2 regions of the Micrococcus luteus genome follow, and region 2 is predicted to be linked to the other one. Evidence: predicted binding sites of a transcription regulator. Region 2 holds the regulator's gene; the other holds the start of a gene.
The links. Region 2 encodes LexA, which represses DNA repair genes until DNA is damaged. Its sites were predicted from a motif close to TCGAACANNTGTTCGA; they were not measured.

Region 1 (4,415 bases), on a different contig from region 2:
GAGGACGTCATCATCACCCAGGACGCGGCGCGGTCCGACGTCTTCGCGCTCGTCGAGTTGCTCGCGGACGGGCAGAAGCCCCGGGCCCTGAACGTGCCGGCGGGGGAGGACGCCCCGTCTCCCGGCGAGGCGGACCCGGTGCCGCCCGCCGAGCAGGAGCCCGTCGACACTCCGGCGCCCGTGGCCGGGGAGGAGCCGAGAGAGGGAACGGGCGAGGAGGAGACCCACACGACCCCGGACACGGTCGAGACCGGGCGCGAGGTTCCGGCGGGCGCGCTCGGAGCGCTCGCGGCCCTCGGCGCGGGACTCGTGCTCATGGCCCGGGGGCGGGTGCGCCGGGTCTGACACACCCGGCCGACGAGGGGGCCGCGGGGCGGTGGACGGGAGACCGTCGGCCGCCCCGCGGTCTGTGCTCAGCCGGCCGGAGCGGATTCGATGGGGCCGGTGCAGCCCCAGGCTGAGGAGTCGACGCTGCAGTCATCGGCGACATTGCGGGTGATGGTGCGCCAGATATTCGCGGTGACAGGGGCCGAGTCGAGGCTGATGGTGCCCGGGATGAGCACCCACTCGCCCCCGGCCTCCCGGTATTCGCCGATGTACACGGTGGTGAGGCGGACCGTGTACTGCCCGGTGTCCTCGTACACGTGGCTCGTGGGGGTGGGGACGTTGAACTCCGGCTGGCTCTGGCCTGCGACCGAGGTGGTCTTGGTGGGGGACCCGTCCCCGTAATCCCAGTGGAAGCTCACCGGCGTGGCGCGGAGTTCGACCTCGACCCCGTTGAGGGTGGTGACGAGCGTGCGCGTCTCGGCGTCTGCGTAGAAGTTCGTCTCCGCATTGCGGATCCCGCGTCCGCCATTGTCCGACCGGATCTCAGGCTCCAGCACGAGGAGCGTGCGGACCTCGTCGATGGAGACGGGCGGGGCGCCGTTGCTGGAGGCCTTGGCCGTCCAACATTTGGGGGCGCCATAGACGGGATTCGCATCAGGTTGACGGGTGTCTATGGTCTGCGCCCGGATCCATGAACCCTCGGGGCAGAAGTTGTCCTCCTGCTCTCGGCAGCTCTCGAAATCCGAGTTGCCGAGCTGCCCTGGGATGCACGCACTGACCGTCTTGTGCTCTAGGTGGGATGCCACGGGAGCCGACGAGTTTGCACCGTCTGTTCCAGGTGAAGAAATCTCCGACGGATCGGTGCAATTTACTTCAGACTTCACGGCGTTGTCGCCTATTCCATAGGAATTTCCCTGGGTGCCACATTTGACTACGGGTTCTTCGGAGGCGGCGGGCTGTGCAGTAAGGAGCAGGGAGGTAAGAGCGAAACCGCACAGGAAAAGCCTAGGTTTCATGCTGGTCATCCGGCTGGAGACTCGAGCGTCATGCTGTCTACGACCCAATGTCCAAGGTCACTTGAGTAGGAAAGTTCTGCAATCCACGGACTTTCAGGTGAGGCTGAAACCTCTCCGCCGGGAAGAATTTTTCCCTTGGAGTCACGGGCAGTCTCAGGGCTCAGATCGATGAGAAGTGTTGCTATATATCCGTCTGTAGATGGCTGGGTCGCCATGGAGGTGATGCTTGGGCCGTCGCCAGACATCCATCCGTCGTTCTCATATAGACCTGTCATTGACTGCTTGTACTGCTCGCAAAATTTGCAAGTCTTGCCTGATACCTCTTGCAGAGGTTGGGGCTCACCCGTCTGCTGCAGGAAATAAGTCGCCTCCCAGAAATAGCGAATCGCCGCCTCGGCGCCCTCCTTGGTCTCTTCCTTCATGGCGGCGGGCATCTCCGGCTTGGGCACGTTCTGAGCGGGACCGTCGGCAGATGCGGGCACGTATTCGCCGGACCTGCTCTCCGTGGCCGTGGGGGATGAGCTGACGCCCGCGGTCTCGCTCGTGCTCGCGGGCGCGGACGTCTCGACGGCGGGCTTGGCGGACGAGGGTGACGTCGTCGACGACTCGGCGGGCTCGGACTGCCCGCCACAGGCGGTCAGTGCGAGCGCCAAGGCCACGCTGAGCGTGCCGGCCTGGGCGAATCGGTGGCGGCGCAGGGCGCGCCCGGGTGCGGTGAGAGACATTTCCCCTCCAACTGGACGTCCGTCGTGTGTCCGCGCCTCCCGCGCTGATCCCGCAGCGCGGTGCCCGTGGCATGCGAGGCCCGGTTGGTTCGGAGTATACGCAGGCGGATTGTGGTCCTGCTCGCATTGTCCACAGGACCGTGCCGGCGCACTTCTTCCGGCCCAAGAGACGATTTTCTCGTGCATGTGCGCCCCAGGGTCGGGTCGAGGTCCGCGGCCAGGACTCGGTCCCTCCCATCCCGGGGGCCATGCGTCCTTAACGTGTCCGGCGGCCGCCCTACGTTCGCCTCCATCGCATTCGAACACATATTCGAGTACGATCGGGGGTGCGGCCCCACCTTCCCACTTCTTCCCCGCGTCCGGTCCGCCGGACGGGCCGCGCTCCCATCGCCCGACGGCACCCCGTCGTCGGTCCGGTCAGCAGTGCACAGGGAGAGAAGCAGAATGGGAGTCCTCACACAGTCGGTGGCGGTGGAGTGCGGGGCAGACGGCACCCCGCAGGGGCTGCGCTGGAACGGGCGGGACTACGTCCTCGCAGAGCGCCCCGTGCGCTGGTTCGAGCGGCGCCGCTGGTGGGCGGAGGAGGTCCGCGCGGAGAAGGGCCGCGGCGCCGGTCTCGTCGACCACGAGATGTGGCGGCTGCAGGTCCGCCTGGCCCGGGCCGGCGCCGCGCCCCTGCAGACCCTCGACGTCGCCCACCACCTGGACTCCGGCCGGTGGCGGCTCGTGCGCGTCCACGAGCACGCCCAGGACCTGAGGCGGTCGGCATGAGCCGGGCCACCGCGGCCGGACGCACCGCCGCACCCTTCGCCCACCTGCACGTCGCCTCCGCGTTCAGCGCCCACTACGGGGTCAGCTGGCCCGAGGACCTCGTGGCCGCCGCCGCGGCCGCGGACATGGACCTGCTGGCCTGCACCGACCGGGACGGGCTCTACGGCATGGCCAAGCACGTGGGCGCCTGCCTGCGCCACGGCATCACCCCGATCGTGGGCGTGGACCTGGCCGTCCGGTGGAGCGAGGACGAGGACGCCGGCCGCGTGGTCGTGCTCGCCCGAGGAGGCTGCCACGGCTCCGGCTACCGCTCCCTGTGCGAGCTCGTCTCCGCCGCCCACGCCCGCACCACCGGGGGAGCGGCAGGCGGCAGCCCCTGGGCCAGCGTCGCCGAGCTCGCCGCCGCGGCGGCCGGCCGAGTCCCCACCGCCGCCAACCGGGACAACCCGTCCACCCCCGAGCTGTTCGTCCTCCTCGGCCCGGACTCGGACGTCGGCCGCCACCTGGCCCGCCGCCGGTACGCGGCCGGCCTCGCCGCCCTGCACCGCTGGAAGGCGGCCCTGCCCGCAGGCAGCCCCCACGCCGACGTCGTCACCCACCTCTCCGCCCCCGGCCGCCGCCTCGACACCGGGCACGCCGTGAAGACCCTCCGCGCCGCCCGCCAGGCCCGCATCCCCGCCGTCCTGACCAACGCCGTGCGCTACGCGGCCCCGGACGGTGCCGCCACCGCGGACGTCCTCGACGCCGTCCGTGCCCTCAGCTCCCTCGACGCCCTCCACGACCTGCAACCCAACGGGCAGGGCTGGCTCAAGTCCACCGCCGCCATGCACCGCATCGCCCACGAGGTCGCCGCCGCCGCCGACGACCGCCCTGCCCCCCTGCTCGAGGCCACCCGCCGCCTCGCCGAGGCCTGCGCGCTCGACCCCGAGACCGACCTCGGCTGGGGCGTGCCCCGCGTCCCCGAGGCCGCCGTCATCGGCATCGACGGCCCCCCGGAGCACGTGCTGCGCGAGCGCACCCGCACCGGCCTCCTCGCCCGCTACCCCCACCTCCACACCGGGGGAGGCCTCCCCGGCACCAGCCAGGCGGCCCGGGACCTGCAGGACCGCGCCGAACACGAGCTCGGCATCATCACCCGACTCGGCTTCTCCTCCTACTTCCTCACCGTGGCCGCCGTCGTCGACCTCATCGAGGGCATGGGCATCCGCGTGGCCGCCCGCGGCTCCGGCGCCTCCTCCCTCGTCAACCACGCCCTGCGGATCTCCCATGTCGACCCCATGGCCAACGGCCTGATCATGGAGCGCTTCCTCTCCACCGACCGCTCCACCCTCCCGGACATCGACATCGACGTGGAGTCCGCCCGCCGCCACGAGATCTACCATGCCGTCGTCGAGCGCTTCGGCGCCGAGCGCACCACCCTCATGAGCATGCAGAACGCCTACCGGGCCCGCGGCGCCGTCCGCGACGCCGGCCTCGCCCTCGGCATGCCCGAACCCGAGGTGGACGCCATCGCCAAGCAGCTCTGGCGCTTCTCCGCCTCGAACTTCCGCGAGGCCCTCCAGCGCATGCCCGAACT
Region 2 (4,415 bases):
CGGAGATCCTGGCCGAGGGCTACGAGGAGGGCGGCACCCGCCTGTCCGTGCTGGTCCGTGAGGACATCGCGTTGGACTTCGCCGAGTTCGTCGTGGAGGCGGACGCGTTGTGAGCGGCGGGGCGGAGGAAGTCGGGGCGGGCGGCGCGCAGCCCCGCACGGAGCGCGAGCGCGAGGCGCTGCGCCTGCTGGACGCCGCGGTGCAGGCCACCGGCGGCCAGCATCGCGCGGGCCAGCGGGAGATGGTGCTGCAGGTGGCGCGCGCCCTCGAGTCGCGCCGCCACCTGCTCGTGCAGGCCGGCACCGGCACCGGCAAGTCCCTCGCCTACCTCATCCCCGCGATCCAGCACGCGATGACGCAGGAGGACCCCGTCGTCGTCGCCACGGCCACGCTCGCGCTGCAGGCCCAGATCATGAAGCGGGACGCCCCTCGGCTGGTCGAGGCGCTCAAGGACGAGCTGCCTCGCGAGCCCGTCGTCGCCCTGGTCAAGGGCCGCTCCAACTACCTGTGCCGGCACAAGGTGGACGGCGGCTACCCCGGGGACGAGGGCGAGGAGGCCCTCTTCACGGTCGCCGACGACGGCGGGGTGATCGGCTCCGCCACGGACGGCGCCGCCGGGCCCTCCTCCCTGTTGGGCAAGGAGGTGATGTACCTGCGGGCGTGGGCGGACCAGACCGAGACCGGGGACCGCGACGACCTCGAGGTCCCCGTCACCGACCGCGCGTGGCGGCAGGTCTCCGTCTCCGCGGTCGACTGCCTCGGCGCGTCCCGCTGCCCCCAGGCCGAGGAGTGCTTCTCCGAGCGGGCCCGCGCGGACGCGGCGGACGCGGACGTCGTGGTCACCAACCACGCGATGCTCGCCATCAGCGCCTTCGAGGGGCTCGCGGTGCTGCCGGCGTACTCGGCCGTCGTCGTGGACGAGGCCCACGAGCTGCAGGACCGGGTGACCGGTGCGGTCACCGGGCAGCTGTCCGGGTCGATCGTGCACGGCGCCGCCACCTCGCTGCGCCGTCACACCACCGTGGCCGTGGAGGACCTGATCGAAGCCGGGGCGGCCCTGGACCGCGCGTTCACGGACACCCCGTCCGGCCTGATCGCCGCCGGCCCGGACGAGGTGCAGGAGCAGGCCCTCACCGGCGTCCTCACGGCCGCGCGCCAGTGCCTGTCCGACCTCGGCCAGGACAAGGACAAGGAGGCCGACGCCGACGGCGGACGGCAGATGGCGCGCTCGCGGATCCTCGAGGTCCTCGAGGTGGTGGAGCGCATGCTCGCCGCCAGGCCCGAGGCCGACTTCCCCGAGGTGCTGTGGGCCACCCGCCCCGGCCACTTCGAGCCCGGCGTGGGCTGGCAGCCGGGGGACGAGACCGACCCGCCCCAGCTCTACGTGGCCCCGCTCTCGGTGGCCGGCAAGCTGCGGGAGGGCCTGTTCGGCAAGGCGACGACGGTGCTCACCTCCGCCACGCTCACCGTGGGCTCGGGGGAGCGCCGGTTCGACTCGGTGGCCGGCGACGTGGGCCTGGCCGGTCCGGACGCCCCGAAGTTCGAGGCCCTCGACGTCGGCAGCCCCTTCGACTACCCGCGTCAGGGGGTGCTCTACGTGGCCCGGCACCTGCCCCGGCCCGGCAGGACGGCCTCGCCGGAGTCCCTGGATGAGCTCGAGGCGCTCCTGAGGGCGTCGCGGGGCGGGGCCCTCGGCCTGTTCTCCTCGCGCCGGGCGGCCGAGGACGCCGCCGCCGAGATGCGCCGTCGGCTCGGGCCGAAGACCACGATCCTGTGCCAGGGGGACGCGACCCTCTCCGCCCTCGTGCGCCAGTTCGCCGAGGAGCCGGACACGTCCCTGTTCGGCACCATGAGCCTGTGGCAGGGCGTGGACGTGCCGGGGAACTCGCTGCGGCTGGTGGTGATCGACCGCATCCCGTTCCCGCGGCCGGACGACCCGCTCTCCCAGGCCCGCACCCGGGACGTCGCCCGGCACGGCGGCAACGGGTTCATGCGGATCTCCGCCACGCACGCGGCCGTGCGCATGGCCCAGGGCGCCGGGCGCCTCGTGCGCTCCGTGACGGACCGCGGCGTGGTGGCCGTGCTGGACCCCCGCCTGGCCACCGAGCGGTACGGCGGCTACATCACGAGCGCCCTGCCGGACTTCTGGCGCACCACGGACGGCGACGTCGTCCGCGGGGTGCTGGCACGGCTCGCCTCGGGCGATTGACCTCGCCCGGCCTCTGGCCGTCGGCCCGGCCCGGTCGGAGGGAGCGGGTCAGAGCGAGCGGGTCAGAGCGAGCGCAGGACCGTGACGACGCGCCCCATCACGGTGGCGTGATCGCCGAGGATGGGCTCGTAGGCCGTGTTCTGGGGCAGGAGCCACGTGTGCCCGTCACGGCGGCGGAAGGTCTTCACGGTGGCCTCGTCGTCGAGCAGGGCCGCGACGATGTCGCCGTTCTCCGCCATCTCCTGCCGGCGCACCACCACCCAGTCGCCGTCGCAGATCGCGGCGTCCACCATAGAGTCGCCCGTGACGCGCAGCATGAACAGCTCGCCCTCGCCCGTGAGGCGTCGCGGGATCGCCATGACGTCCTCGACCTGCTGCTCCGCCAGGACGGGGCCGCCCGCCGCGATGCGGCCGACCCAGGGGACCGGCACGCTGTCCGCCTCGTCCGCGCCGGTGTGCCACGCGGGGATCGCGGAGACCTGCGACGACGGCGCAGCGGCGGGGGAGGCGGCCTCACCCAGCGGGGTGCCGTCCACGTCGAGCAGCACCTCGAGGGCACGCGGGCGACCGGGGTCGCGCCGGATGTAGCCGTGTCGCTCGAGACGGCCGAGCTGGTGCGTGACGGAGGAGAGGGAGGCCAGGCCCGCGGCGTCGCCGATCTCGCGCATGGAGGGCGGGTAGCCGTGGTCGGCGATCGCGTCCCGGATGGTCTGCACGATCCGCCGCTGGCGGTCGGTGAGCGGCGCGCGCGCCGCCGGCTGATCGTCGGTGGTGCTCATGGCTGCCGTCCGTTCTCCCGGGGGTGATGGTGGCCGGCCTCGTGTTCCGGCGTCCGGCTGCCGTCCGGCGCTTACCGTGTCCGCCCCCGCTGGTTGCCTGTGTCCTGGCGATCCCCGGGGGCGTTCCGGGGCGTCCGTGCATCGCCTCGAGCCTAGAGGAGAGCCGCCTCTCCTTCAAAGATATGTTCGATTTGTTCGTGGCGTGTCTCGAACACCTGTGCTAGAAAGGGATTCGAACGGATTCGAACAGATGTTCGATCGCCTGGAGGGCATCCGCCCCGGAGGAGGACACCATGACGCTCACCACCGCCCAGTTCGCCGGTTCGCCCGCGACGGCGCGGCCGCGTCCGGCCACCATCCGTCTGACCCGCCGCGGCCGCCTCGTCCTGCGGGGGATCCCCGTGATCGCCGCGGCCGTGGCCGCCACGCTGGCGGCCGCCTTCTTCCTGGGTGTGCTGCTGTCGCCCGCCGCGGTGTCCGCGGACACCGCGGGACCCGCCACCCAGTCCGTCACGGTCATGCCCGGGGACAGCCTGTGGACCATCGCCACCACGGTGGCGCCGGAGGCGGACGTCTACGAGGTGATCGCCACGATCGACGAGCTCAACGGGCTCGAGGGCCGGGCCCCCGCCCCGGGCGAGGAGCTGTTCGTCCCGGCCACGCGGTGACGCACGGCGGGCCTCGCCCTCCAGGGTTCCTAGACTGGCGGCCATGACCGACCTCAGCTCTCTGCCCCTGCGCGAGAACCTCCGCGGCCTGAGCCCCTACGGCGCCCCCCAGTTGGACGTGCCGTACATGCTGAACACCAACGAGAACACGCACCCGGTGCCGGAGGAGGTCGCCACCGCCATCGCCGAGCGGGTCGCGGCCGTCGCCGGGGGGCTGAACCGCTACCCGGACCGCGAGTTCACGGGGCTGCGACGCGCACTCGCCAGCTACCTCGGCCACGGCCTCACGGCGGACCACGTGTGGGCCGGCAACGGCTCCAACGAGATCCTGCAGCAGATCCTCCAGGCCTTCGGCGGCCCCGGGCGGACACTGCTGAGCTTCCTGCCCTCGTACTCCATGTACCCGCTGCTGGCCGGCGGCACGGACACCGTGTTCGTGGACGGTGGCCGCGCCGCGGACCACACCCTCAGCGCCGAGCATGCGGCGGCCATGGTGCGGGAGCACCGTCCGCACGTCGTCTTCCTGGCCTCGCCCAACAACCCGACGGGCACCGCCCTGGACCTGGCGACCATCGAGGCCGTGTACGCCGCGCAGGCGCAGAACGAGGCCGCCGGCGGGCCCGGCGCGATGGTCGTCGTGGACGAGGCCTACGCGGAGTTCGCCCTCGCCGGCACCCGCTCCGCCCTCACCCTCCTGCCCGGCCGGGAGCGGCTGATCGTCACGCGCACCATGTCCAAGGCGTTCGCCCTGGCCGGCGC

Region 1: the regulator LexA is predicted to act here: its motif matches at 2,367-2,382, upstream of MF605_RS07395 (DUF6504 family protein).

Annotation. Positions count from the first base shown of each region.
Region 1 covers NZ_JAKRLB010000013.1:47,676-52,090, forward strand. Annotated here, with positions in the region: gene MF605_RS07380 (hypothetical protein) at 1-345, shown strand, start outside; gene MF605_RS07385 (PKD domain-containing protein) at 414-1,133, opposite strand; gene MF605_RS07390 (DUF6318 family protein) at 1,349-2,068, opposite strand; gene MF605_RS07395 (DUF6504 family protein) at 2,513-2,839, shown strand; gene MF605_RS07400 (DNA polymerase III subunit alpha) at 2,836-4,415, shown strand, end outside.
Region 2 covers NZ_JAKRLB010000012.1:49,441-53,855, reverse strand. Annotated here, with positions in the region: gene hflX (GTPase HflX) at 1-113, shown strand, start outside; gene MF605_RS06995 (ATP-dependent DNA helicase) at 110-2,209, shown strand; gene lexA (transcriptional repressor LexA) at 2,272-2,988, opposite strand; gene MF605_RS06985 (LysM peptidoglycan-binding domain-containing protein) at 3,282-3,656, shown strand; gene MF605_RS06980 (histidinol-phosphate transaminase) at 3,700-4,415, shown strand, end outside.